4 regions of the Dechloromonas sp. ARDL1 genome follow, and region 1 is predicted to be linked to each of the others. Evidence: riboswitches for the same ligand, from Rfam matches in the RefSeq annotation. Region 1 holds a riboswitch; each other region holds the start of a gene.
What was found. A riboswitch is a leader RNA that binds a small molecule or an ion and turns the genes downstream of it on or off. The one in region 1 is predicted to bind cobalamin.

Region 2: it holds a riboswitch for cobalamin, as region 1 does, so the genes downstream of both, cobT (nicotinate-nucleotide--dimethylbenzimidazole phosphoribosyltransferase) here and AB6Q56_RS20000 (TonB-dependent receptor) in region 1, are expected to answer to the same signal.
Region 3: it holds a riboswitch for cobalamin, as region 1 does, so the genes downstream of both, AB6Q56_RS10570 (ribonucleoside-diphosphate reductase subunit alpha) here and AB6Q56_RS20000 (TonB-dependent receptor) in region 1, are expected to answer to the same signal.
Region 4: it holds a riboswitch for cobalamin, as region 1 does, so the genes downstream of both, cbpA (modified peptide precursor CbpA) here and AB6Q56_RS20000 (TonB-dependent receptor) in region 1, are expected to answer to the same signal.

What each region holds. Positions count from the first base shown of each region.
Region 1 covers NZ_CP168939.1:4,040,902-4,047,899, forward strand. Annotated here, with positions in the region: gene AB6Q56_RS19995 (FecCD family ABC transporter permease) at 1-547, opposite strand, end outside; gene AB6Q56_RS20000 (TonB-dependent receptor) at 558-2,432, opposite strand; cobalamin riboswitch at 2,625-2,830, opposite strand; gene AB6Q56_RS20005 (hypothetical protein) at 2,946-3,143, shown strand; gene AB6Q56_RS20010 (cell division protein ZapA) at 3,145-3,480, shown strand; RNA gene ssrS (6S RNA) at 3,511-3,691, shown strand; gene AB6Q56_RS20020 (EVE domain-containing protein) at 3,759-4,220, shown strand; gene AB6Q56_RS20025 (sulfite exporter TauE/SafE family protein) at 4,211-5,023, shown strand; gene AB6Q56_RS20030 (enoyl-CoA hydratase/isomerase family protein) at 5,010-5,786, opposite strand; gene AB6Q56_RS20035 (DUF485 domain-containing protein) at 5,905-6,225, shown strand; gene AB6Q56_RS20040 (cation acetate symporter) at 6,225-6,998, shown strand, end outside.
Region 2 covers NZ_CP168939.1:3,439,207-3,446,204, reverse strand. Annotated here, with positions in the region: gene AB6Q56_RS17100 (response regulator) at 1-1,295, opposite strand, end outside; gene AB6Q56_RS17095 (sensor histidine kinase) at 1,292-1,900, opposite strand; gene cobU (bifunctional adenosylcobinamide kinase/adenosylcobinamide-phosphate guanylyltransferase) at 2,011-2,571, opposite strand; cobalamin riboswitch at 2,558-2,787, shown strand; gene cobT (nicotinate-nucleotide--dimethylbenzimidazole phosphoribosyltransferase) at 2,968-4,029, shown strand; gene AB6Q56_RS17080 (adenosylcobinamide-GDP ribazoletransferase) at 4,103-4,873, shown strand; gene AB6Q56_RS17075 (hypothetical protein) at 5,066-6,076, shown strand; gene cobC (alpha-ribazole phosphatase family protein) at 6,153-6,665, shown strand; gene rfaQ (putative lipopolysaccharide heptosyltransferase III) at 6,712-6,998, shown strand, end outside.
Region 3 covers NZ_CP168939.1:2,146,909-2,153,906, reverse strand. Annotated here, with positions in the region: gene AB6Q56_RS10595 (TonB family protein) at 1-198, opposite strand, end outside; gene hemP (hemin uptake protein HemP) at 302-478, opposite strand; gene AB6Q56_RS10585 (DUF2325 domain-containing protein) at 588-1,889, opposite strand; gene AB6Q56_RS10580 (hypothetical protein) at 1,954-2,382, opposite strand; gene AB6Q56_RS10575 (hypothetical protein) at 2,366-2,572, opposite strand; cobalamin riboswitch at 2,865-3,064, shown strand; gene AB6Q56_RS10570 (ribonucleoside-diphosphate reductase subunit alpha) at 3,222-5,996, shown strand; gene AB6Q56_RS10565 (TonB-dependent receptor plug domain-containing protein) at 6,054-6,998, shown strand, end outside.
Region 4 covers NZ_CP168939.1:4,243,546-4,250,543, forward strand. Annotated here, with positions in the region: gene ubiA (4-hydroxybenzoate octaprenyltransferase) at 1-29, shown strand, start outside; gene AB6Q56_RS20995 (cytochrome C) at 29-451, shown strand; gene ubiD (4-hydroxy-3-polyprenylbenzoate decarboxylase) at 448-1,923, shown strand; cobalamin riboswitch at 1,937-2,140, shown strand; gene cbpA (modified peptide precursor CbpA) at 2,229-2,396, shown strand; gene cbpB (peptide-modifying radical SAM enzyme CbpB) at 2,393-3,763, shown strand; gene AB6Q56_RS21015 (GNAT family N-acetyltransferase) at 3,822-4,316, shown strand; gene AB6Q56_RS21020 (DUF4870 family protein) at 4,322-4,726, shown strand; gene AB6Q56_RS21025 (response regulator) at 4,817-6,998, shown strand, end outside.

The DNA.
Region 1 (6,998 bases):
GGTCGCCCATCAGCCAGAACAGCATGCCGCGCAGCTTGTGCTCCTCGGCGATGGCCAGCATCAACGCGACCAGCGCACCGCAGCCGGCGGCGACAATGACGCCGGTCAGCAGCAGGCGCGTCTGCGTCCAGCTGCCGTCGCCGTGCGCCAGCCCGAAGACGACGAACATCGCGCCGAGGGCACCGACGAAAGCCAGCCCATCGATGCCGAGCAGCGGCAGACCGATCATGATGGCGAACATCGCACCTACCCCGGCACCACCGGAAATACCCAGCACGTAAGGGTCGGCCAGCGGGTTGCGCAACAGCACCTGCATCAGCGCCCCGGCCAGCGCCAGCAAGCCTCCGCAGGCAAAGCCGGCAATGGCACGCGGCAGGCGCAGCTGCAATACGATCTCGCTACCGCCGCCGTCACCGCCCAGCAGCGCGGCGAGCACGTCGGCGCAGGAAACCTTGAAACTACCCGCCGTCAGCGCAAATCCGAAACTCACGCCTGCCAACAGCACGAGGCTGGCGAGAATCAGGGTGGCGCGTTGGCGGGTGGGCATTGCGTCAGTGTCAGAAGGCGTATCGGCCGGTTACGAACAAGGCCCGGCCATCTGCTGGGTAGTAGTACGTATCGCTTCTGAATGCAGAATAGCCGGCAAACGGAGAGTACTTTTTATCGGTAGCGTTCATCAGCTTGGCGCTGACTTGCCAGGGTTTGAAGTCCCAGGTGGCTTGCAAATCCAGTGTTGTGTATCCGCCGAGGGTGCCGTGGGTATTGTCGAAGTCACTTCCGTAACGGCGTTCGCCCGTGTGATGGACTATTGCGGAGTAAGTCCCGAAGCTGCCGGTTTTCAGTATGGCTTGAACGTTGCCCTGATGGCGCGCGACGAGCGGAATGGCCTTCTCCATGTAGGCACCTTCACGGAATTTCGCATCAATATAGGCGTAGTTTGCCTTCAGGGTCAGCAGGCCGTTGACTTGCCAATCACCCTCGACTTCCATTCCGTCACGGCGGGTGGGTGCGAAGTTGGTGTTGGCGAAAAGGGCTCCGTCGTAGCCGATTTCATCTTTCAGGTCGAGGCGGTAAAGGGATGCCCTGAGCGATGTTGTCGAGCCACGGATTTGTCCGCCGATTTCATGGATGGTGCCGTGTTGAGGGCGCAGATCACCTGCAAAAACAGGCGTGCCAAAGGCATCGGAGCCGAAAAGCTCATCGGTGTTGGCGAAACGGAAGGTTTTGCCGGTCTTGCCAAAGACGCGCCAGGTTTCCTTCGCATAGGTGATCCCGACGTCGTAGGCGCTGCGCGTGCGTGTCGAGTTGCCTGACATGGTTGGCGAGAACCAGGGAGCGTAGGCATCCTGGTAGGCGGATTGCCGGACGGTTTGCTCACGATAGCCGGTTGTCAGGTTGAGATTGGAGGTCAGGCTCGTGATGTTCTGGAAATACCAGGCCGCGCTCGTTTGCGCAGCCCCTTGGTTGGGGCTTCCTCGGTTGATCGAACTGACGCTGCTGTCGTAGTAGTCATATCCGAATACGGTTTCGCTCTGTTGTCCCATCAGGCCGTGTTGCCAACGGACTCGAGGCGTAAACGAAACGGTGTCGCGAGTACGGTCGCTGAAATAAGACGATTTCACATAGCTCGACTTGAGATTCTGGTGATCGACGCCCACTTCGGCTTCGATAGTTACGTCTTTGCCCAAGCGATAGCTGACACCCGGACGAATCTTGTAGCCATCACGCTCCTGCGTGTCATACGGTGTTGCTGTGCCGCGAGGATCGTTCCGGTAGGCGGCGCTCAGACGATTGCCGGGCAGTCCTGCCGATTCCTGATAGGCGGCATAGTCGACGAATAGTTCCCCGTTGCCCAGCCAGAGACCCGCCCGGCCATTGGCCACCTTTTGATCTTGTTGGCTGTTCTGGCGGTAGCCATCGGTCGATGCTTCGCTGGCGAAAAGATTGAAGTATCCCCTTTCACCACCGGTGCCGAATTCGCCGGACAGGCTTTGGAAGTGCCTGCTGCCCATCGTGGCGGCGATATTTGCCCGCGGCTTTGCCGATTTGTTGGTGACGATGTTGATGACACCTCCGGTGGCGCCGTCGCCATACAGTACCGAACCCGATCCCCGCATGATTTCGATGCGCTCGATGCCGGATAGTGGAATGGCCGACCAGATGATGCTGCCCATGTCGGCTGGGTTCATGCGCATCCCATCGACCAGAATCAGCGTGTTACTGGTTGCGGTCGAACCGAATCCTCGCATGTCCACAGTGGCGTCCATGCCCAAGGGGCCATAAAGAGGGCGGCTTTCGATGCCGGCAACCGATTTAAGCAGTTCCGGGAGGTTTGTGGCGGGAATATTACGCAGATCGTCGCGAGTCAGGACGGATACGTTGGCTGGAATCTTGGGATCAGCTTCAGCAAAACGGGTTGCAGTGACAACCACGGTGTCAAGTTCGCTGGATTGTGCCTGAGCTTGGCCGGCAAGTACGGAAATGGCGGCTGCAACGGCAGCACGATGACGAATCGGATGCATGACTTTCCTTTCCCGGCAGGCGTCCCCGCATACCGGATCAGTATTGAACGGAAAGCGCGAGGGGATGGCCGAGGGCGGGCACAAGCCACTTCCCCGTGGCGCTTCCAATGGGCGTGTCAGGCCGGTATCCGGGCTTGCAAGTCTTGACGTATCGCCTTCCCAGGAAAACCCCAGTGGCCTCGTGATACGCCCGCACTTGCTTACCGTTGCGGGGGCAGCAGCGGAATGGTCTGTTATGAGACGCACCGCTTTCCCGTTTAACTGCAGTTGGAGAATCCTCCTGCAGCACCTGAGACGGCGAGCATTTTACATTTATCTTGGCGCCGAGGCATCTGCCGATTTGCGGCACAGTGCTATAAACCACTTTGAGAATAAAGGCTTAGTCCTTGACCATGCGGCGTTTTAGCCTCTATAGTGCGCGCCATGAACGCTGAAATTGAATCGCTTGAAGCCAAGATCGAGCAGGTAATCGCCCTGGTTCACCAGTTGCGTGCCGAGAACGAGGTTTTGCGAAACCAGATGGTCGCTGCCGAGGCCGAGCGGTTGCATTTGCGTCAGACCATGACCGCTGCGCGCGAGCGTCTCGAAGGCCTGATGGACAAGATTCCCGAGGATGCCTGAGATGAGTCTGGAGCCGAATTTCCTCGACGTGAAGATCATGGGGCGCGAGTACCGTGTCGCCTGCGCACCCGAAGAGCGCGATGCACTGCTTGCTGCGGTCGATCTGGTTGACGACAAGATGCGCGAGATCGCCCAGCGTACCAAGAACACCATCGCTGAACGCGTTGCCGTCATGGCTGCGCTCAACATCGCCCACGAGCATCTTTCGGGAGCCGCAACGGGTGAGCAAAAAGAGTTTGCGGAAGCGGTTGATACTTCCGAAACGAAGCGTAGAATCGGAGACATGGGAGCGCGGCTGGATGCCGTGCTGGCGCCTCAGCAACGTCTGGACATCTGATTCCCGGCGTTTCTGGCGTCACCCGCCGAGTGTTCCCTGCGGTGTTTGTTAAGGCCATACATTCCTTGAACCAATGCTGATTGGCATCGGTTGCGGACCGTTGAAACCGCTGTTGTGCGCGCTCTTTATCGAGTGTGCCTGATGCGGGAGGAAAGCAGCCACTCTGAACCCAGGTTCAGGATGCCGGCCTGACGGCACTCGCGGGGGCCTGTATTTGCAGTAAGAGAAACGGGTGGCAGATTCGTCTGCCGCCCGTTTTCATTTCCGGGATTCAAGCAATGCAGTACTGGTTGATGAAGTCAGAACCTGATGAAGTTTCCATCGACGATCTGGCACGTCTGGGCACTGTTCCATGGTTCGGGGTGCGCAATTATCAGGCGCGCAATTTCATGCGCGATGCGATGAGAATCGGCGATCTGGCGCTCTTCTATCATTCGGGTTGCGCCGAGCCCGGTATTGCCGGTATTTGCGAGGTATGTTCGGAGCCTTATCCGGATGCGACCCAGTTCGATCCATCCAGCCCTTACCATGACCCGAAATCCCCGCCGGAGAAGCCTCGCTGGTTGTTGCGCGATGTCCGTTTCGTGCGCAAGACACGCTATCTGTCACTGGGCGAACTGCGTGCGCATGCGGAACTTGCTAACATGCGCCTCCTTGCCCGCGGTAACCGTTTGTCGATCACGCCGGTCGCTGCAGACGAGTGGGCTTTCATTACCGAACAATTGATGGGATTGCGATGACGATCTGGTGGCTGGCTTACATTGCCCTTGGCGCATTCGCCGGTTTTTTTGCCGGCCTGCTCGGTATCGGCGGCGGGTCCTTGATGGTGCCGGTGCTCGTCATGGTGTTCACCGCCCAGGCGTTTCCGGTGGGCGAAGTCATGCATCTGGCACTCGGCACATCGATGGCGACCATCTTCTTCACCTCGATTTCTAGTGTCCGTACGCACCATGCCCACGGCGCCGTGCTGTGGCCCATCGTGCTGCGCATTACGCCGGGCATCATCGCTGGTACGTTGATTGGCACGCATGTGGCCAGCCTGGTGCCGACCAAGGCGCTGGCCCTGATTTTCACCCTGTTCATTTGCTACGTCTCGGTGCAGATGATCATCAACCTCAAGCCGCAGCCGCACCGCGAATTGCCGGGTGCCCTTGCCACCGGCGCAGTGGGGGCCGGGATCGGCTTCATTTCCTGCTTGGTAGCCATCGGGGGCGGTGTACTGTCGGTGCCGTTCATGACTTGGTGCAACGTCAAAATGCAGAACGCTATCGGTACCTCGGCGGCGATCGGATTTCCGATCGCGCTGGGCGGTGCGCTGGGGTATATCTGGAATGGTTGGGCGGTGAGTGGTCTGCCGTCGGGCAGTATGGGCTTCGTCTATGTTCCGGCGGTAGTCGGCGTGGCGGCGGTCAGCATGCTGACCGCGCCGATCGGAGCCCGCCTGACCCATCAGTTGCCGGTGAAGACGCTGAAGCGCGTGTTCGCGGGCATTCTGCTTGCCCTGGCCGGCAAGATGATGTGGGGCTTGTTCAGCGCGCCTTGAACACCGGCTTGCGCTTTTCCAGGAAAGCGGCGAGTCCTTCCTTGTAGTCCTCGGTGTCGAGGAAGGCGAAGGATTCGGCCTTTTCCGCATCGGTCAGCGGTTTGCCGTCCAGCAGGCGGCGTATCCACTGCTTGTGCCAGCCGGCGACCAGCGGGGCGCCGGCGCAGATACGCCGGGCGGTGGCGTAGGCTTCGTCGATTACTTCGCTGTCGGCGACAACCCGTGTCAGCAGGCCTTTTTCATACGCTTCCCGGGCGTGCATGATGCGCCCTTCGAGGAGGATTTCCTTGACCACGGTCGGCCCGAGCAGGCGGAGCAGACCTTCCATTTCGCCCGGATACATCGAGAATCCCAGGCGGTTGATCGGCGCCCCGAAGCGGGCGCTTTCACCTGCGATCCGGAAGTCGCAGACGCCGGCGATTTCTAGTCCGCCGCCGATACAGGCGCCGCTGATCAGTGCCACGGTCGGATGTGGGCAATCGGCAATGGCGTTGAGGGCCTTGGCGACCTCGCCGTGATAGTCGATTGCCTGTTCCAGGGTAGCGCGGCCGGTCACGAATTCCTCGAGGTCGCCGCCAGCGGCAAAAGCCTGATCGCCGGCGCCGCGCAGAACGATGCAGCGGATTTCGGGGTCGGCGCTGAGGTGTGAGACTTGCTCGGATAGCTGCTGCCACATGGCCCGATTGATGGCGTTCAGCTTGTCGGGGTTGTTCAAGGTCAGGGTCGCGATTTCGCCCTGAAGGTCGAGGTCGATCTTACTCATGTGCTTGCTTTCTTTCGGTTTAATTCGAAATAGGGGGGCAAGGTTATGCCTGTTACAGTCTTCTATAAGATATAATTATTGATGCAGTTTGTACTAATTATTAATAAGGGAGATAACGATGAGCAGCGCTATGTATGAGCGGATGCGGGCAAATCCGAAATTCCAGGACCTGGTTGCACGTCGGGGGAGGTTTGCGTGGACCCTGGCCTTCATTGTCCTGGCCATGTTCTATGGTTTCGTGATGGTTGTTGCCTTCAATCCGTTGTCCTTGGGGCAGCCGATTGCCGAAGGATCGAAGGTGACGGTGGGGGTTGCCGTCGAGCTTTTCATGTTCATTTTCTTCTGGGTGCTGACCGCAGTTTACGTCAAGCGCGCCAATAGCGAATTCGACGCCTTGACGCAGGAAATCGTCAAGGAAGCCTGGAAGGAGAACAAATAATGTTGCGTCAACTGATTACCGCGCTCAGCCTGCTCTGCCTGAGCACTCTGGCGCTGGCGGCCGATGCGGTTGCCCAGACTGAAAAACAGGCGACCAACTGGCACGCCATCATCATGTTCTGCATCTTCGTCGCCATGACGATGGGCATTACCTACTGGGCGGCATCGCGCACCAAGTCGACGTCCGACTTCTACACCGCTGGTGGCGGCATCACCGGTTTCCAGAACGGCCTGGCCATTGCCGGCGACTACATGTCGGCAGCCACCCTGCTCGGCCTGACCGCGATGGTCTACACCCAGGGTTACGACGGCTACATCTACATGTTGTGCTTCTTCGCCGGCTGGCCGGTCATCCTGTTTCTGATGGCCGAACGCCTGCGCAACCTGGGCAAGTTCACCTTCTCCGACATTACCGCCTATCGTCTTGACCAAGGCAAGGTGCGTACGATGGCCGCGATTTCCTCGCTGACCGTCGTCTGCTTCTACCTGATCGCCCAGATGGTCGGTGCCGGCCAGTTGATCAAGCTGCTCTTCGGTTTGGAGTACAACACCGCGATCTTCGCCGTCGGTATCCTGATGATGGTCTACGTCACTTTTGGCGGTATGGTCGCCACGACCTGGGTGCAGATCATCAAGGCCTGCATGCTGCTCTCGGGCGGCACGCTGGTCATGTTCCTGGCGATGAGTGAGTTCGGTTTCTCCTTCACCAATCTGCTGGAAAAGGCGACTGCTGTCCACAAGTTGGGCGACAAGCTGATGTATCCGGGCGCCCTG
Region 2 (6,998 bases), 600 kb from region 1:
TTGCGGAAATCCATTTCCCGTCCGTGCAGGGCGTAGAGCTTGCGCGTGCTGCCAAAGGTCTTCTTGGCGTCGTCGGCCTCCATCAGGGTTTCGGCCTGATGGTCGGCCAACTCATGGTCGCTTAGCGTCAGCGCGGCGCGCAGGATGTCCAGGCGCGGCGTGGATTCCAGTGCGGCCGACATCAGCGCCGGGCGCAGGCCGGCAAAGCGCGGCTTGCCTTTGCCGGGCGAAGAGATCGCCAGCAGCGCCGCATAGCTGGCCTGCAGATCGAGTGTCAGGTTCTGCAGTTCCGACTCCTTCAGGCCGACCAGCGTTTTTTCCGCCGATATCAGGTCGTTGGCGTTGACCTGGCTGCGCGCCAGGGCGAGCCGGTCTTCCGGCTGTACGGCGCCGGGCATGGTGTCGTTGGCGATGACGTCGGCCATCGCGGCGCGCGCAGCCTCATCGTCGCCATTGAGGGTCGCGGCTTCGGCCAGCAGGCGCTTGCGCAAGTAGTTGCGCGGGGTCTTCTTGGCTACCTCGTCGAGTACGCGCTGCGCCTCTTCGGCTTCGCCTTGGGCCATGCAGATGCTGGCCTTGAGATCGGCGGCATCGAAGAACGTTGGCGTGTTGCTGACCACGCGCTCGATTTCCTCGCGTGCCTCGCTCAGGCGCTCCTGCTTGTGCAGGCTGCGCGCCACGCCGGCGCGGGCCCAGGGAAATTCGTAGTTGTTGAGGATGGCGCGGTAGGTCTCTTCGGCGGTCTTGGCATCGCCGCTGGCCATTTCCGTTTCCGCCTGCTGGCGGAGAATCTCGAAGCGATAGGGGCGGCCCGCCTCGCTGTCGCGCTTCTGGGCGAGCATGGCCAGCGCCTCGGCATATTCCTGCTTGCGCTTGGCCTGGTAGTAATCCTTGAAGAACTCTTTCTTGGCGACGATGCGGTCCAGGCGCAGGAGCAGTTTCTCCGGCGAGAAAGGCTTGATGATGTAGTCGTCCGGCACCAGTTCGACGGCCGAAACGACCTGCTCGTAAGACTGCTCGCCGGTCACCATCATGAAGATGTTTTCGTCGGCGAGCAGGTTGAAGCGGCGCAGTTCCTCCAGCAGTTGCTGGCCGGAGCGGCCTTCGCCCAGCATGTAGTCGCACAGGATCACGTCCGGCGTATTGTTGCGGATGCGATAGAGCGCGTCCTGATAATTGGCGGCGAACTCGACCGAAAAGGCGCCGATGTTCTGCGCGACCGTGCGCAGGGCATCGCGGGCCGTCGGCATGTCGTCGACGACCAGGAAGCGTTTCTTGGCGTAGAGGTTGCTCATGGCAGCCACAACGTGAAGCGAGCACCGCCAAGCGGACCGCCGTTGTCCAGATGCAGGTGGCCGTGCCGCTCCTTGCGCGCATGCAGGGCGGCCAGCGTCTTGGCCAGCTTGAGCCCGGTGCCGCCGGCCGGTGGCAGTTCCGCGTAGCCCGGGCCGTCATCCTCGACGCGCAGCAGCAAGCCGCCGTTGTCCATCGCCGCGCTGAGGCGGACGCAACTCTTGGCGAAACGCCCGGCGTTCTGGACAGCATTGTTGAGAATGTCGGTCAGCAGGTCGCGGTCGAGCGGCCATTCGTCGAAGGCCTGGCAGTCGATTTCGAGCCGGATCTGCGCGGCGGCAAGGTGATGGCGCTGGGCCAGGGCAACCTCGTCGCAAAGGTCGCAGACCACGGTCGGCACGACGGCCAGCGCCTGGTCGTGGCGCCCGAGCCGGTAGGCGGTCAGCGTGCGCGACAGGCGCTGGGCAGCGGCCTCGATGGCGTAGCGCGCTTCGCCGAGATCGATGCCGTGTTTGCTTTCCGCCTCGATCAGCGTCGACTCGGCCTGGAACAGCTGATTTTTTGCGTCGTGGATGCCTGACGCCAGAATGTCGAGCAGCTTTTGCATATCGTTATATTGCCGATGGCGGTTGTCCCTTTGCGCGCAAGCATACGCCGGCCGGCGGGAGGAGGGAACCGTTGCCGCCGGTCGGGTGACCGGCGGTACAAGCCGGTATCTCAGCGGGGTTTCAGCTGCAGCGGCAGTCCGGCGCTGACCAGCGTTACCTGGTCGCAGACGGCGGCGACGCGCTGGTTCAAACGGCCTTGTTCGTCGGCAAACAGGCGGGAAACCGGGTGCATGGGCACGATGCCCCAGCCGACTTCGTTCGACACGAGGATGATGTGCCCCGGCAGCGTTGGTAGCGCTTCGATCAGGTTTGCGGTCTGCGTGCGGAACAGCGGGCAGTCGATGGCCTCGCCGGCTTCGGCCTGCGCGGCGGCCTTTCCGGCAAACAGCAGGTTGGACAGCCACAGCGTCAGGCAATCGACCAGGATGCAGGTATCCGGCGCGGCCAGGTCGTGCAGGCGGTCGGTCAGGTGCAGGGTTTCCTCGACGCAGCCCCATTCGGCCGGTCGCCGTTCGCGATGGTGGGCGACGCGGCGTGCCATCTCGCCGTCCAGGGCCTGGGCGGTGGCAAGGTAGATGACCTTGAGTCCGGATGCTTGGGCGCGCTTTTCAGCGAGCAGGCTTTTGCCCGAGCGCGCGCCGCCGAGGATCAGTTCTTTCATGGGCGGCATTGTGGGTGAAGGCGGGCAGGGCGGCAACCGCTATAATCGCCGCTTCGACAATACGGAACCCGGTGCGAGTTGGACTCAATTCCGGGGCGGGCCCGCCGCTGTAATCGGGGACGGTCGCTGCAAGATGTCACTGCCAAGGGGAAACAGACCCGGCGGGAAGGCGCGGCGAACGGACGATCCGAGAGCCAGAAGACGTGTCGAAAACGCCAACAAAATGATCCTGGCGTCGTTGTGCTGCCTTGCCGTACTTTTTGTACTGCCTTCAGCGGCGCGCCTAGCCAGGAACGCTTCGCTTCATGTTGTTGGCGTTTCTTGAAAATGGAAGCCTGTGGACAGGGCTTCGCGGCAGCGTTTGGACAACGTCGCCGCGAGGCCCTTTTGCTTTTGGAGAATCGGATGCATTCGTTTGACCACCAGTTCAACATCGCGGCCCCGAACCGCGACATCGACACCGCCCTGCAGCACAAGATCGACCGCAAGACCAAGCCGCTCGGCGCGCTCGGCCTGCTCGAAAAGACGGCCAAGAAAATCGGTCTGATCCAGCAGACGCTGACCCCCAGCCTGAACAACCCGCAGATGCTCGTCTTCGCCGGCGATCATGGTGCTGCCAAGGCCGGCGTGTCGGCCTACCCGCAGGACGTGACCTGGCAGATGGTCGAGAACTTCCTGGCCGGCGGCGCGGCGATCAACGTCTTCGCCCGCCAGAACGGCTTCGGGCTGTCGGTGGTCGATGCCGGCGTGGCGCACGATTTCGGCGGCGAGCGCGAAGGGCTCATCGATCTGAAGATCGCACCGGGTACCGCCAACTACATCGAGCAACCGGCGATGACCGTCGCCCAGTGCGCCCAAGCCATCGAGCAGGGCGCCGGCATCGTCCTCGGATTGGCAGCGGCCGGCTGCAACGTCGTCGGCTTCGGTGAAATGGGCATCGGCAACACCGCCTCCGCCTCGCTGCTCACCCACTGCCTGACCGGCCTGCCGTTGGCCGAATGCGTCGGGCGCGGTACCGGTCTGGATGACGCCGGCCTCGCCCGCAAGCAGGACCTGCTCGAACAGGCGCTGCTGCGCTACCGCAACGGCGGCGGCGACAACGATCCGTTCGCCGTGCTCGCCGAATTCGGCGGCTTCGAGATCGCCACCATGGTCGGCGCCATGCTCGCTGCTGCCGAAGCGAAGATGGTCCTGCTCATCGACGGCTTCATCGTCGGCTCGGCGGCGCTCGTCGCCTCGCGCCTCGCCCAGGCCCTGCTCGACTACTGCGTCTTCTGTCACCGCTCCGCCGAAGCCGGCCACCGCACGCAACTGCTCGCCATGGGCGCCGAACCGCTGCTCGATCTCGGCCTGCGCCTCGGCGAAGGCACCGGCGCCGCGCTGGCCTACCCGCTGGTCCAGGCGGCGGTGAATTTCCTCAACGAGATGGCCAGCTTCGAATCGGCCGGCGTCTCGGACAAGGAATAAGCCGCTTACCCAGGCAAACCCCCGCCCGTCTCAAGGCTTGCCTGAGGCGTGGGCGGGAATCGAGGGCTGCAACATGATCCGTCGCGAACTGGAATATTTCTTCGGTGCCATCCGCTTCTTCACGCGGCTGCCGGTACCCGGCTGGGTCGGGCATTCGGCCGAGGCGCTCAACCACTCGGCCCGCTACTTCCCGGCTGTCGGCCTGCTGGTCGGTGGCATCGGCGCGCTCGTCTATTGGCTGGCCCTGCACCTGTGGCCTCAGTCTGTCGCCGTCCTGCTGTCGATGGCGGCGACGCTGTACGCGACCGGAGCCTTCCACGAAGACGGCTTGTCGGACACCGCCGACGGCCTCGGCGGCGGCTGGGAAAAACAACGCATCCTCGACATCATGAAGGACTCCCGCGTCGGCAGCTACGGCGTCGTCGCGCTGGTGCTGGCCTTGCTCGGCAAGTTCGTGCTGCTCACGTCGCTCGACCCGGCGCTGGTCCCCGTCGCCCTGCTTGCCGGCCACGCCGTCTCCCGCTTCTGCGCGACGATGCTGCTGGCGACCATGGACTACGTGCGCGAAGACGCGTCGAGCAAGGCCAGACCGCTGGCGACGCGGATGTCCGGCGGCAATCTGCTCGTCGCGTTGTGTTTCGCCGCAGCGCCGCTGGTGTTGTTGCCGTGGTGGAAAGTGCTGGCCGGTGTTGCGTTGGCTGCCGTGGCGACGCTATGGCTGGTCGGGAAATTCCGGCGCTGGCTGGGGGGGTATACCGGGGACTGCCTGGGGGCGGTGCAGCAGGTGGCCGAGATCGGGTTTTATCTGGGTTTGGTGGCGAACTGGGTGGCGTTTGCGTCTTAACGCCGTTGTATAGCGGATGTCGAGATTCGGCCACAATCAGCCATCCAGAAGTCTGCTTCACGGCAGACAGCCACAATTAACTCGAACGAGAAGAAAAGCAGTTGGTATCCCATGTGATTTAATGCATGACTTTGGTATCAATCTGTAACCTCAACTTTTGCGGCTACCCAACCCGTAAGCAATGTCCTGTATATGATCAAATTTTTCGCGCTTCTCTTAGCTGTCATCGGATTGTTATTGCTCGGGATAGGGATAGCCTTAGCACGCGAGTATCCCGCTATGTTGGCAATTGGGCTTGCCGGAGCTGCCATTAGCTATTTTGCGTACTCTTTAGATAAGCGTCGAGAGAAATTACTCCAAGAGAAACATGCCAAGGAAATAAAATTTCGGGTCGAAGCTCTGGCGAAAGCTCCTTGGGAAAATGGAAAATCCCTGGAGGTGAAAACCAGCAGCACAAATGTTCTGATTACATTTCTAATGCTAATCGCGAGCGTTTTGTTTGCTTACTCTTCCGCTTCTGCCGCCGAACCCAGATGGGGAATGTTTGTTGGTAGCGTCTTATTGGCCACATTTGTTTTTCTTGCTTTATTTCGAATATTCCCCGGCATGGGAAAACCAGCTCTGGTGCTCAGTATCCGTGGCTTTCAAACGCCATTACACGGAATTGTTCCATGGTGCGAAGTTGGTGGAATAAATCTTCAACAGATCACGCTTCGAGGCACTACAACTAATACGCTGAATTTTCAAGTTGAGAACTACGCCAAAGGAGTTGGCCACATCCATTGGACGGATAGGGTATTGGCTGTTTTTGGGCTTGGCGTTCTAAAACGAAAAGTAATTCCCATACCGTTGAATGGGGCAAGTGAAGAGCCAGAGACTGTTTACGCAATCGCTAGGCTCCTTTGGCAACAAAATACTGGCATGAGCCATGAATGGAACCCGATGTTCTCAAATGAGTTTAATCAGGCTGCCCGGCGAGTTCATGAATTTCTCGATCACTATAAAGACCCAAATTCATCCGCAGGTGGCATTCTCAGCAACCCTGAAAAGGCACTTAAGGAAGTGGAACAATTTCGTCAGGATATGGGTACCGTAAATTCGGAACGTCGGCGCACCATAAGCAAGATCAATTGGATGGTAGCAATCAGCATATTCGGCATTGTCGCCACCCTTCTTTGGTCTATTTTGATGAGACATATTTAGTTGAAGGTCAGTTTCCCAAAGGCTTGACCGTCGGTATTGGGGCGAAAACCGACTCAATAGTTTGTAAATTACTTCGATGCACCTCCACCTAATCCGCCATCCCACGCCCTTGATCGATACCGGTATCTGCTATGGCCGGGTCGATTGTCCGGCGGAAAATGCGGTTTCGGCGGCCGCCATGCTGCTGGCTAAGCTACCGGCCGGACTGCCAGTGTGGACCAGCCCCCTGATCCGCTGCCGCGCCCTAGCCGCAAAACTTCACCCGCAACCCATCATCGACCACCGCCTCGCCGAGATGCATTTCGGTGATTGGGAGGGCCAGCGCTGGGAGGATATTCCGCGCGCCGAACTCGATGCCTGGGCGGCCGATGTGGCTGGGTATACGCCGCCGGGCGGGGAGTCGCCGCGCGATTTGCAGCGGCGGGCGCTCGATTTCGTGGCGTCGCTGGACGTGCCGGAGGCGGTGATCGTCACCCATGCCGGGGTGATCCGCACCTTGCTCGCCCACTGGCAGGGGCTGCCGCCGGAACGCTGGACGGAACTGAACTTTGCCTACGGTTCGTGCACGGTGGTCGATGTGCCGCGCTGAAGCGGCGTGAATGGCTACAAGGCCGCGAGCTAGTAGAATGCCGGCCATGGAAAACTTCAATCCCTTGCGCGACGCCATCCCGGTCGGCGAAATCCGTCGGGCGCTGGTCATCAAGCTGCGCCATCACGGCGACGTGCTGGTCAGTTCGCCGGTGTTCTCGGTGCTCAAGGCGCGTGCGCCGCAGGCCGAGATCGACGCGCTGGTCTATGCCGATACGGCCGAGATGGTGACGCTGCATCCGGCCATCGCGCAGGTGCATACCATCGACCGCAAGTGGAAGCAGTTGGGGGCGATGGGCCAGCTCAAGGCCGAGCTGGCGCTGTATAACGCCTT
Region 3 (6,998 bases), 1.9 Mb from region 1:
GACCGGCAGCGGCTTGGCTTCCGGCGGTTTTTCCTGAGCCGGCTGGATCAGGTCGACGATCAGCGGCATTTCCATGATCTGCGGTACGACCGTCTTGCTGGCCATGACGATAAGGATGATTCCGATGTGGGTGCCGATAACGATCCCGAGAAGGCCGCTGCGGCGGGCTGTGGTGGGACGGGAGAGGGCGTAACTCATGTGTTCGGACTCGAGAGTCGCCCCAGAGCACTGCAAAAAACCCTTGGCTCGCTGGCGCGCGGCTTGCTGGCTATGGGAACGAGAGGTTTACAACGGAGGAAAATTATTTGGTCAGGATCAGCTTGTTTTCACGGGTGACACGCAGCAGGTAACGCTGGCCGGCGTGTTCGATCTCGACAGTCGGGGCACCACGCATGAGCGTTCCGCTATCGATGCGCGGGCGTTGGGCGTCTGGTGCGTTGGCCAAGTTCTGGGCGGGCGGTTTGGGCTGGCTATTCATGATGTAAAGACAAACGAGAATGGTTCGTATTATTTAAGTAATGAGAATTATTGTCAACAAGCAATTGGGCATTTGTGCACTTGCTATGCAGCTGTTGGCGCACTGATGCTCAGTCGCTAGCGGCGTCTGCGGTTTCTTCGCCGCACAGATCAGCGAGAATCCGCCCGAAACTGGAGACGCCGCCGCGTTTGACGAAGAGGCAGGGCTTGCCGGTCCGCTTGCATTGCTCCTTCACGCGCCAATAGGCGTTGTGGCTGATGCAACCGGCCTGGCAGATGACCAGGTCGGCTGCCGCCAGCACGCCGTCGATGCGGTGCAGGCTTTCTTCCAGCCCGCCGTCGTGGTGCAGGAAACGCCCGCCCTGCCGCTCGACCGCATCGCGGTAGGCATCCATGGCGCCAGAACGACCGCCGACGCACAGTACGCACTTGCCGTAGAGGGATTCGGCGGCGTTTTCGCGTGACAGGTCGGCATTTGCAGGTTGCGTTGCCACAGTATCGGCGGTGCGGCCGCTGTTTTCGAGTTCGTCGAGCCGGCGGCGCAGGCGTTCCAGCGTTTCCGCCTGTTCGCGGCATTGGGCGACGAGCGCGCTGGCCCGGGCCTCGGCATCCTCGGCGCGGCGTGCCAGGGCTTGGCGTTGGCGCAGTTCGGGAACACTGTCGCGCAGCTTGGCCAGATCGGCCGACAGACGGGCGATACAGGCATCCCGCCCGGCCTGCTCGGCGCGCAATTCGGTCAGGCGCTCGCCCAGCGCGCGGGTCTCGCCGGCCTTTTCGTTGCGCGCCGCTTCGGCATCCTGGCGTAGGCTGTCGACCTGGCGGCGCAGCTCGGCATTTTCCGCGCGCAGCGCCTGTAGTGTCTTGAGATCGGTTCGCGTGCCAGTGCCGACCTGGTGCTGGATCATGTGGATGTCGCCGTAGATTTCGTGCTCCAGCAGGCTGTCGCAGGCCGGGTGCGTCCACGCCGCCCACAGGGCGCCGGGCAGCTCCATGCCGCTGGCGACGGCTTCCTGCCAATGGCGGCGCACGCCTTCCGCCGTTTTGCTGGCGGCGAAGCGGCGAACGATCAAGGCGTAGCGTTTTTCCAGCGTCTTGTGCAACAGCCCGGCGAGCGCCGTGCGGGTCTCGCAGGCACCGACGGCGGTTGTGTGCAGAACGAAGTCGCTGGTGTCGCGGGGCAGATGCATGACCTTGTGCATCAGGGGGCGCAGCTCATTCACCGCGAAGCAGGTGCCGATGACCGGGCAGTGGAATTTATGGGGAATTTCCCATAGGCGGCGGCGACGCGACGAACTCGCCGTTTCCGGCAATTCGGCCTGCGGACGCTTCAGGAAGCTGGCGTCAATTTCTGGGCCGAGGGCTTTTTTGGCGATGAACAGGCCACCGGCAACATGAAAGGGATGATCGAGCATGGTCAGGCTCCAGTGAGGGCGATTGGCTGGCTGACCGGGTTTCCCGGGGGGCTGGCTGGGGATATCAGGCGTGGGCGTTTTGGAAGATGCCGGTTTGCAGATGGTCGAGTGCTTGTTCTCGCGCCGCCCTCAGGCGCTCGCATTCGCCATGGGCGGTACGCAGGCCGTGGTTGAGGTCGCAGACCCGGCGGGCGGCGGCGATCAAGGCGTCGTTTTCGGCACGCAAGGCCATCAATTGCTGGCCGAGGGCGACGATGCTCTGGCCGTTCTCGAGTTCTTCCAGGCGCTGGCGCAATTGCCGGTTTTCTTCGCTCAGGCGATTGATGTCGTTGGTCAGCGCCACGGTCTGGCGAACGCCTCGGGTGGCTGCACGCCGCAGGGCCTGGCGGGCTTCGCGAAGGGCATTGCGCAACATGGTTTCCGTATCTTCTTCCGGGTCATCGTCTTCGCCTGATCGGGCGAGGACGCTGCGATCCTTAAGCGGGGCAAGCATGGCGGCTCTCCTGGCAGGACAGGCGGGCGCTGGCGCGTTCGCAGAGCTTGCGGGTGTCGTCGTCGACATCGTCCGCATCGCAGATTTGGTCGAGCAGGCGGGCGGCGTTGTGGGCCGAGTGGGCGCAGCCGGTTTCCTCGTGCAGCAGGAGAAGGCTCAGGGCGCCGGCCCAGATTTCGCGGGATGGCATGGTGCCTCCTTTCAAAACGGAAAGGCTGTCAGAAGCGCCGTGCCGAGGAGCAGGGCGGCAATTGAAACATGGGCGATCAGGCTGTTCATGGCACCTCCTGTAGATGAGAATGTTTCTCATCATAAGGGGTTTTTGCTTATTTGCAAATGGGAATTGTTATTATTTGTGACAGAGGGATTTTTCAAGTGGTTCGCAAAGCGCTGTTTGGGCGACTGGATACTGCCGCTAGTGCATAACAATTATTTGACTACTACCGGTAGTGTTCTTGTTGACACCGACCCGCAACGAACGGTAGTCTGAAAAAGTTGATGGTTCCCCGTCAGGGGATTAAAAGGGAATCCGGTGCCGGGCCGTAAGGTCTGAAATCCGGGGCTGCCCCCGCAACTGTCATCGGCGAGCGTTTCGCCATTCTAGCCACTGGTTCTTACCGGGAAGGCGGACGAAACGCGCTGAGCCGAGAGCCAGGAGACCTGCCGCAACGTCCTTCCAACCAACGATGGGGCGGGGTGTCCCTGACGAAAGGTTTTTGCGTGTTGCTGCTCGTCTTTGTTCGTGCGTCGTTTGCCGTCTCGGGCCTGGCCCGCGCCGGCGTTCGTCCTGCGTCCGGCACGCTCTTTCGATTCTCCGCCCCTCATCCCGGAGAGTCGTCGTGTCCTCGAACGTCCTAGCCCGCATTTCCGATTATTCGGCCAGCGAAACGGCGCTTGCCGCCCTGCAAGTCATCCGCCGCAATGGTGCCGTTGTCGCCTTCCATCCGGAGAAGATTTCGGTCGCCCTGACCAAGGCCTTTCTCGCCGTCGAGGGCAGCCAGAGCGCCGTGTCGTCGCGGGTGCGCGAAGTCGTCGCCCGGCTGACCGACACTGTCGTCCGCTCTCTGACCCGCCGCCTGCCGGATGGCGGCACCGTGCATATCGAGGACATCCAGGATCAGGTCGAACTGGCCTTGATGCGCGCCGGCGAACACGACGTCGCCCGCGCCTACGTGCTTTACCGCGAACGCCGCGCCGCCGAGCGAGCCGCGCAGGCGGAAGTGCAGGGCGTGCCGGCGCTGCATGTGACGGTCGACGGCGAGCGTCGCCCGCTCGACGTCGCCGCCTTGCTGAAAACCTGCGAAGCGGCCTGCGCCGGGCTGGGCGAGGGCGTGTCGGCCCGTAGCATCCTCGACCATGCGCTGAAGAACCTCTACGACGGTGTCGCCCTGGCCGAGGTCAGGCAGGCGCTGATCCTCGCCGCGCGCACGCTGATCGAACGCGAGCCGGGCTACAACTACGCTACCGCCCGCCTGTTGCTCGCTAGCCTGATGGACGAAGCCATTGGCCAGCCGGTGGAGCCGGACGCCACTGCTGCGGTGGTCCGCGACTATTTGCCGACATTCATCGCTCAGGGCATCGCCGCCGAGCTGCTCGACCCGCGCCTGAAGGACTATGACCTCGACCGCCTGGCCGCCGCACTCAAGCCGGAGCGCGATCACCTGTTCGGCTACCTCGGCCTGCAAACCCTGTACGACCGCTACTTCCTGCACATCGACGGTCGCCGCATCGAGTTGCCGCAAATCTTCTTCATGCGTGTCGCCATGGGCCTGGCGCTCAACGAGATTGACCGCGAAGCCCGTGCCATCGCGTTCTACGACCTGATCTCCAGCTTCGATTTCATGTGCTCGACGCCGACGCTGTTCAACAGCGGCACGCTGCACTCGCAGTTGTCGTCGTGCTACCTGACGACGGTGGCCGACGACCTCGACGGCATCTACCAGGCGGTCAAGGAAAACGCGCTGCTGCAGAAATACGCCGGCGGCCTGGGCAATGACTGGACGCCGGTGCGCGCGCTGGGCAGCCGCATCAAGGGCACCAACGGGCAGAGCCAGGGCGTCATTCCCTTCCTCAAGGTGGTCAACGACACGGCGGTGGCGGTGAACCAGGGCGGCAAGCGCAAGGGCGCGGTCTGCGCCTACCTCGAAACCTGGCACCTCGACATCGAGGAATTCCTCGATCTGCGCAAGAACACCGGCGACGAGCGCCGCCGCACGCACGACATGAACACCGCCAACTGGATTCCCGACCTCTTCATGCAGCGCGTGCAGGCCGGCGGCGAATGGACGCTCTTTTCGCCTTCCGACGTGCCCGATCTGCACGACAAGTTCGGCGCCGATTTCGCCGCCGCCTACGAAGCCTACGAGGCCAGGGCCGCCGCCGGCGAGATCCGCCTGCACAAGAAGGTGTCGGCCGTGCAGCTGTGGCGCAAGATGCTGACCATGCTGTTCGAGACCGGGCATCCGTGGATCACCTTCAAGGACGCCTGCAACCTGCGCTCGCCGCAGCAGCACGTCGGCGTCGTTCATAGCTCCAACCTGTGCACCGAGATTACGCTGAACACCTCCGACGAAGAAACCGCCGTCTGCAACCTCGGCTCAGTCAACCTGCTGGCCCACCTCAAGGACGGCGCACTCGACCAGGCCAAGCTGGCCCGCACCATCCAGACGGCCATGCGCATGCTCGACAACGTGGTCGATATCAACTTCTACGCCACGCCCAAGGCGCGCAACGCCAATCTGCGCCACCGCCCGGTCGGCCTCGGCATCATGGGCTTTGCCGATTGCCTATATGAGCTCGGCCTGGCCTACGCCTCGGCGGACGCCATCGAATTCGCCGACCGCAGCATGGAAGCCGTCTGCTTCCACGCCTATTGGGCTTCCACCGAGCTGGCCAGCGAACGCGGCCGTTATTCCAGTTTTACCGGCAGCCTGTGGGACCAGGGCATCCTGCCGCTCGATTCCATCGGCCTGCTCGAAGCCGGGCGAGGGGAGGCCGTCGAGGTCGACAGCAGCGCCCGCCTCGACTGGGCGGCTCTGCGCCTGCGCATCGCCACCCATGGCATGCGCAACTCAAACTGCGTCGCTATTGCACCTACCGCCACCATCTCCAACATCGTCGGCGTCTCGGCCAGCATCGAGCCGGCCTATCAAAACCTCTACGTCAAATCCAACCTCTCCGGCGAGTTCACCGTGGTCAACGAAGCCCTGGTGCGCGACCTGAAAGCGCTCGGCCTGTGGGACGAAGTGATGGTCGCCGACCTCAAATACTTCGACGGCTCGCTGGCCCGCATCGACCGCGTGCCGGAAGAACTGAAAGCGCGCTACGCGACAGCCTTCGAGATGGACCCGGTGTGGTTGGTCGAAGCCGCCGCCCGCCGCCAGAAATGGATCGACCAGGCGCAATCGCTCAACCTCTACCTGGCGCTGCCCTCCGGCAAGAAACTCGACGAACTCTACAAACTGGCCTGGAAGCGCGGCCTGAAGACGACTTACTACCTGCGCACGCTGGGTGCCAGCCAGGCGGAGAAAGCCGGCGGACGTGACGACGTGTTGGTACAGGAGGAGCCCAAGTTCTGCGCCATCGACAACCCCGAATGCGAGGCATGCCAGTAGGAAATGCCTCGCGCTCTTTTAACCCAACAAATCACAAGACAACAAGGGGGAATCACGATGTCAAATCAGTCCATCAAGGGGCTTCCCGGCGCACTGGTGTTTGGCGCAGTTTCCGCGCTCATGCCGCAAGCCACGTTGGCCGAAGGCAACACACTCGATACGGTGGTCGTCACCGGGCGTCGCGCCGAGGCACGTCTGGAAGACACGCCGCAGCGCATCGAGGTCATTACCAAGAAGGATATCGAGCGGACGCCAGCACGCGAGCTCACGGATCTGCTCAAGAAGAACACCAGCGTTGATGTCATCCAGTATCCCGGCAATCTCTCCGGCATTGGCATTCGCGGCTTCCGTCCTGAATTCTCCGGCATCAACAAGCGTTCGCTGTTGTTGATCGATGGCCGGCCGGCGATGGCCACCAATCTCAGCCTGGTCAACATGGACAACATCGAACGGGTCGAGGTACTGAAGGGGCCGGCCTCGGCACTCTATGGCTCATCCGCCATGGGCGGCGTGGTCAACCTGATCACCCGCGAGCGACGCGGCGAACTGGGCGGCTTCGCCCAGGTTGGCTATGGCAGTTACGACACTCGCGAAATCCGTGGCAGTGTCGGTGGAGCCTTGTCGCGCTTCTTCGATTTCGACTACAGCGGCTCCTATTTCGATCAGAACGACGACTTCAAGATGGGCGACGGCAATGTTCGTCCGAATACCGCCTACAGCCAGCAGAACCACGCCTTGCGCCTCGGCTTCAATCTGAGCGAGGACTGGCGCCTGCTACTCAGCAGCGACCTCTACCGGGGCCGTGATATCGCGACTCCGGGCGATCTCTCCAAAGGCACCAACGCCCAGAGCAACAAGGACATGGACCGCCAAGGCAACGACCTCAAGCTGACCGGACGCCTGGGGGCACACCGCCTGAGCCTGCGTGCCTTTGGCGGCGAACAGTCTTACGAGTCGTATACCAAGACCACGACGACCGCAGCCGACAAGAAATATCTGCCC
Region 4 (6,998 bases), 200 kb from region 1:
ATTTCCTGATTTCCGGAAGGAGTCTCTGATGAAAGCCCTGTTTTCCCTGTTGGCCCTGGCCTCGACGCTAGCCATGGCCGAAGATGCGCGCCAACTGGCCAAGCTGCCCGAGCCGGCGCAGGAGGTCTTGCGTCAGGAAATGCTCGACAACCTGGTAGCCGTCAACGAGGTGCTGACGCTGATGGCCGAAGGAAAGGTGCGCGAGGCCGGCGAGGTGGCGGAAGCCAAGCTCGGCGTCTCGGCCATGGGCAAGCACCGCAGCAAGCCTTTCGACGCTCGTCCCGGTCCGCACATGCCGCCGGCCATGCACGGTATCGGCATGGATGGTCACAAGGCGGTCAGCGAATTTGCCGCCGTCGCCAAGACCGGCGATCGCGACAAGGCGCTGGCCCAGTTACCCAAACTGACCGCGGCCTGTGTCGGCTGCCATTTTTCGTACCGTACGCGATGAAATACCATGATCTGCGCGACTTCATGTCGCAACTGGAAAAGACCGGCGATCTGAAGCGTATCGGCATGCCGGTCGATACCCATCTCGAAATGACCGAGATCGGCGACCGCGTGCTGCGCGCCGGCGGGCCGGCGCTGCTGTTCGAGAAGCCGACGACGCAGGGCCGGGCGCATGATATTCCGGTGCTCGCCAACCTGTTCGGCACGCCGCAGCGCGTGGCGCTGGGCATGGGCGAGGAATCGGTGCTGGCGCTGCGCGAGGTCGGCAAGTTGCTGGCCTATCTCAAGGAGCCGGAACCACCCAAGGGCCTGAAGGACGCCTGGGAGAAGCTGCCCATCCTCAAGCAGGTGCTCAACATGGCGCCGAAGAGGGTGTCGAATGCGCCGTGCCAGGAGGTGGTGTGGGAGGGCAAGGACGTCGACTTGTCGCGCCTGCCCATCCAGCACTGCTGGCCGGGCGACATCGCGCCGCTGATCACCTGGGGCCTGGTCGTCACGCGCGGGCCGCACAAGACCCGCCAGAACCTCGGCATCTACCGCCAGCAGGTGTTGGGGCCGAACAAGGTGATCATGCGCTGGCTGGCGCATCGCGGCGGCGCGCTCGATTTCCGCGACCACCAGCTGGCCAACCCGGGGCAACCGTTCCCGGTGGCCGTGGTGCTTGGTTGCGATCCGGCGACCATCCTCGGTGCCGTGACGCCGGTGCCAGATTCGCTGTCCGAATACCAGTTCGCTGGCCTGTTGCGCGGCGGCAAGACAGAGCTCACCCAGTGTCTCGGCTCGACCTTGCAGGTGCCGGCCTCGGCCGAGATCGTCCTCGAAGGCGTGATCAACCCCGGCGAGATGGCCATGGAAGGCCCTTATGGCGACCACACCGGCTACTACAACGAGCAGGCCGAGTTCCCGGTATTCACCATCGAGCGCATCACCATGCGCCGCAATCCGATCTACCACAGCACCTACACCGGCAAGCCGCCCGACGAGCCGGCCGTGCTCGGCGTCGCGCTCAACGAGGTCTTCGTGCCGCTGTTGCAGAAGCAGTACCCGGAAATTGTCGATTTCTACCTGCCGCCCGAGGGCTGCTCGTACCGCATGGCCATCGTCAGTATCAAGAAGCAGTACCCCGGCCACGCCAAGCGCATCATGTTCGGCATCTGGAGCTTCCTGCGCCAGTTCATGTACACCAAGACCATCATCGTCGTGGACGACGACATCGACATCCGTGACTGGAAGGAAGTGGTCTGGGCGATGACGACGCGCATGGACGCGACGCGCGACACGACGCTGGTCGACAACACGCCCATCGACTACCTCGACTTCGCTTCGCCGGTCGCCGGTCTCGGCTCCAAGATGGGGCTGGATGCGACCAACAAGTGGCCGGGTGAGACGAATCGCGAGTGGGGGCGGCCCATTGTCATGGATGACGACGTCAAAAAACGCGTCGATGCCATGTGGCAGGAACTAGATATTTAGGACGAATTGACCCGCTGTTCGGGGCTTTGAGAGAATCCGCCCTCCTGTTGGAATCGAAATACGGAACACGGTGCGAATCCGTGGCGGGCCCGCCGCTGTAACCGGGGACGAAGACTGCACGGTCGCCAGACCAGCCACTTGCGAGGCTTACCTCGCCGGGAAGGCGCAGCGCTTCGGCTGATCCGGAAGCCAGAAGACGATTCGATTCCTGACTGGAGCCAAGGCAAGGGCTCCGGCTGAGCGCATGTGACAAGCGTGTACTCAGCCGGGGCCCTTTTTGTTTTTGTCTTCCCGAGGAGTGGAAAATGTCCCAGATCGTTTCTCAAGTCGCACCCGGCACCATTGAAACCCAGGCCAGCGCCACGCTGCAGGCACAGCCGGCCATCCCGACCATCGCCATTCGCAAGCGCTGCAATCCGGATGGTATCGGCCTCTCGCACTATGTGCTGATGGACCGGAAGGCGGCTAAATGACCGCGGCACTGCCCCAGGGGGCGACGCGCCCCCCGCATTTCCAGCCCGTGGACATCGGGCACGCGACCTACGCCGCGCTGACCGACCCGGATACCGCATTCTGGGCGCTGGTCGACAAGAACAAGGTCGGTGCGGGACTCGATCCGGCGACGCTCGCCGCCTATCGCGAAAAAGCCGAGGGATTCCGCCAGGAACTGCATGCCCTGCGCTTCGCCCTGAAGCCCTCCGGCGTTTATTTGAACCCGACCGAGCGCTGCAATCTCGACTGCACCTACTGCTACTTGCCCGATAGCCAGCGCAGCGCCGGCAGGCACATGCCGGTCGGCACCCTGCTCACCTCGCTGGGCAAGTTGCGCGACTACTTCCGCTCGGTGATGCCGGAAGGCCGCAAGCCGCGCGCCATCTTCCACGGCGCCGAGCCGCTGATGAATCGGGCCGCCGTTTTCGCAGCGATCGATGTTTTCAGGGACGATTTCGTCTTCGGCGTGCAGACCAACGGCACCTTGCTCGACGACGCGGCGCTCGATTTCCTGACTTCGCGCAATGTCAGCATCGGCCTGTCGCTCGACGGCCCGGCGGCGGAGATCACCGACGCCACCCGGCTGACCTGGGGCGGCAAGAGCGTGCACGCCAAGGTGCTGCGGGCGATGGAAAAATTGCGCGGTTACGGCTCGTGGAGCGTCATCACGACCTGCACGACCGAGAACCTGCCTTACCTGACCGATATGGTCGAGTTGTTCCACGCCCATGAAGTACCGACCTGCATGCTCAACACCGTACGCTGCACGCTGCCCGGGGCACGCGGTGTCAAGCCGGCCGACGGTGAATTGGCCAAGGCCTTCTTTGCCGCGCTGGACCGCACCCACGCCTTGTACCGGGAAACCGGCCGCAAACTGATGGTCGCCAACTTCGCCAATATCCTGATCGGTATCCTGGCCCCGACGGCGCGTCGCCTGATGTGCGACATTTCGCCCTGCGGCGGTGGTCGTGCCTTTTTCGCACTGGCTGCCGACGGCAGCCTCTATCCGTGCAGCGAGTTCATCGGCCTGCCGCGCTTCAACGGCGGCAACCTGCTGACCGGTGGCGTCGAGGCGGCATTGGATTCAGCTGCCTTCCGCGAAGTGACGAGCCGTGATGTCGACCGTTTCAGCCCCTGCGGCGATTGCGCGATCCGTCATTTCTGCGGTTCGCCGTGCCCGGCTGAAGCCTTCGAGATGAACGGCGGCATGGACAGGACCGGCGCCTTCTGCGAGTTCTACAAGGAGCAGGTCAATTACGCCCTGCGCCTGATCGCCGACGCCAGGGCCGACGATTTTCTGTGGGATGGCTGGGACGAGGGAACGGAGACCGTTTTCGCGATGGGTTGAGCCGTGGCGGGCGGGCGCTTAATATGGTGCTTTTCTCAGCCATCTGGCATCACCCACCATGCATGCCCGTCTTGTCATCACCCCGACTGATCTGACCGACCTGAGCCACGTCGAGGCCTTTCTCGACCTGCTCGATCACTACGCTCGTGATCCGATGGGTGGCGGCGATGGTCTTTCAGCGTACGCCAAGATCCATCTGGTCGACACCCTGAAGGCGGTGCCCGGCTTCCATGGCGCGTTGGCCTGGCTGGATGGCGAGGCAGTCGGCATGATCGACTGCTTTGCCGGCTTTTCCACCTTCGCGGCCATGCCGCTGCTCAATGTTCACGATCTCATCGTGCGCGCAGGACACCGTGGGCGCGGGATCGGCCAGGCTTTGCTGGCCTGGGCCGAAACGCGCGCCCGGGAACTCAGTTGCTGCAAGCTGACGCTGGAGGTTCTTTCCAGCAACATGCGGGCGATGGCCTCCTATCGGCGGGCGGGTTTCGCGCCCTACGTGCTTGATCCGGCAGCCGGCAACGCGCTGCTCATGCAAAAGAAACTGGCGGAGTAATCGTTATGAACGAGCCTGTCCCCTCTCCCGATCTGCGTGGTGTTCGCCCGTCTCTGGTCCAGTTGACCCATGTCATCTACGGTTTGCATGCCGTGGCCGTGGTCATCGGCGTCACCTCGTCGGCAACCGTCGCCGGCGGTTTCGTCTTCGGCCTGCCATCGCTGGTCGCCGTCTTCCTCAATTACCTGAAGCGCAGCGACGTCGCCGGCACGTGGCTGGAAAGCCACTTCGTCTGGCAGATTCGCACCTTCTGGTTCACGCTGCTCTGGTTGGTGGTTTATGGTTTGCTGATCATCACCATCATCGGCATTCCCATCGCCTGGATCCTGATCGTCCTGCTCGGCCTGTGGGTCGGCTATCGTGTGCTACGTGGCTGGCTGGCGCTGGGTGGCGTACGACAGGTTGCCTGAGCGAAGTATTTCTGGTTTTGCGATTGGCATAGAATCGAAACCGCCCCCGGGCTTGAGGGGCGCCATTGAATCAACCACAAGAGGACATTCATGTCTCACGATCTGTTGTTGCGGCCCGCTTTTGGGGAGGCGGACCGGAAATTGTCGTTCGAAGAACGTCTTCGCCTGATTTGCATCGGCACGTTTTTCGATCACGCCGCCGGAAACATGCTCAGCATTGCCGCCTCCTCGGGCCTGTTCGTTGTCGTCCTGGTGCATGCCGGCCTGGCGCGGGACTGGGCGGTCGGCTGGATGATCTTCGTGCTGTTGGTCACGCTGGCGATGTCCCGTTACGAGGCGCATATCAAACGGGTCGGGCTGACTTCCGACAACGCCGAGCGCTACCTGCATCGGCGCTACGCCTTCGGGCTGCTGGTCGGTGGCAGTTGTGCCCTGGCCACCTTTCTGGTGCCGGCGACGGCAGGGTTTTTCGAGCACGGCATGGCATTCACGCTGATCGTGGCGATCGTCACGATAGCGACCTTGTCCTACGCCGCCATGCCGTCCTATTTCCTGACGCTCGGGCTGTCGATCACCATCCCGCTCGGCTTGCGCTATTTGTACCTGGCGGTCCAAACCGGCGAGGTCATGTTCCTGTGGCTGGCCGTCGCACTATTTCTACTGGTGGGCGCCATCTTGCGCAAGGGAACGATCAATGCCAATTGGGCCATGCAGGCTATCGCCGCCAATATGCGCCTGGAGGATGAGATGGCGGAGCGCCGCCTCGCCGATGCGGCCTTGCGCGAGAGCGAAGCCAGCGCCACCGGCCTGGCCAACCTGCTGCGCCTGATGTGCGACAACGTGCCGGACATGATCTGGGCAAAGGGGCTGGATGGGCGCTATCTTTTCGTCAACAAGGCCATGGCCGAGCAGTTGCTGTGTGCCCGGGATACCGACGAACCGATTGGGCGAACCGACCTGTACTTTGCCGAACGGGAGCGTGAGCGCCATCCCGAAGACCCCGAGCGGCACACCTTTGGCGAATTGTGCGTCGATACCGACCAGGTGACCTTGGCGCGGGGGCTCGCCGCCTCGTTCGAGGAGTCGGGCACGGTGCGCGGGCGCTTCCTCTGTCTCGAAGTGCACAAGGCCCCGTTTGTCGATGCCGATGGCAAGGTGATCGGTACGGTTGGCTGCGCACGCGATATCACCGAGCGCAAGCAGGTCGAGCAGGAACTGGCCAGCCATCGCGAGAATCTCGAAGATCTGGTGCGCGACCGGACGCAGGCGCTGTCGGTCGCCAAGGAGGTCGCCGAGGCGGCCAATCGCGCCAAGAGTGCTTTCCTGGCCAACATGAGCCATGAAATCCGGACCCCCTTGAATGCCATTACCGGCATGGCTTACCTGATGCGCCGCGAGGGTGTCAGCGACAAGCAGCGTGAGCGACTGGAAAAAATCGATGGCGCCAGTCGTCACCTGCTCGACATGATCCACGATGTGCTGAGCCTGTCGCAGATCGAAGCCGGCCGCCTGCAACTTGAGCTCAAACCGGTCGATCCGCCGGCGATTTGCGCCGACGCAATCAGCGTTCTGGCGGAGGAGGCTCGGCGCAAAGGCCTGGAGTTGCGTTGCGAATGCGCGGTCTTCCCGGGGCGCTTGCGTGGCGATCCGACCCGGCTGCGCCAGGCGCTGCTCAACTACCTGGGTAATGCGCTCAAATTCACCGAGCGGGGGACGGTCACCTTGCGCTGCCGGGCAATGGACAGTGATGAACTCGGCGTTATGGTGCTTTTCGAGGTGATCGACAGCGGTGCCGGCTTGACGCCCGAGGTCGCGGCCAGCCTCTTCCAGCCGTTCCAGCAGGGCGACAGCTCGATCACGCGGGTCCATGGCGGGAGCGGTCTGGGGTTGGTCATCACCCGACGCCTGGCCCGCTTGATGGGGGGCGATGCCGGGTGCGATAGCACGCCAGGGGTGGGTAGCCGCTTCTGGTTTTCGGTCCGCCTGGCGCAAGGCGATGACGAGACGGCACGGGCTGTCGAGACGGCCGATTCCGACTCTGCGGCGACTTTGTTGCGCCGCCATTTCGCCGGCTACTCGGTGCTGTTGGTGGAGGACAACTGGGTCAATCGCGAGGTCGTTGTCGAAATGCTCGCGGGGGCGTTGATAGCGGTCGATGTGGCGGAAGATGGCGCAGAGGCGCTCTCTCGGCTACGTGAATACCGTTATGACCTGGTGCTGATGGATGTCCAGATGCCGACCATGGACGGTATCGAGGCGACGCGGCAGTTGC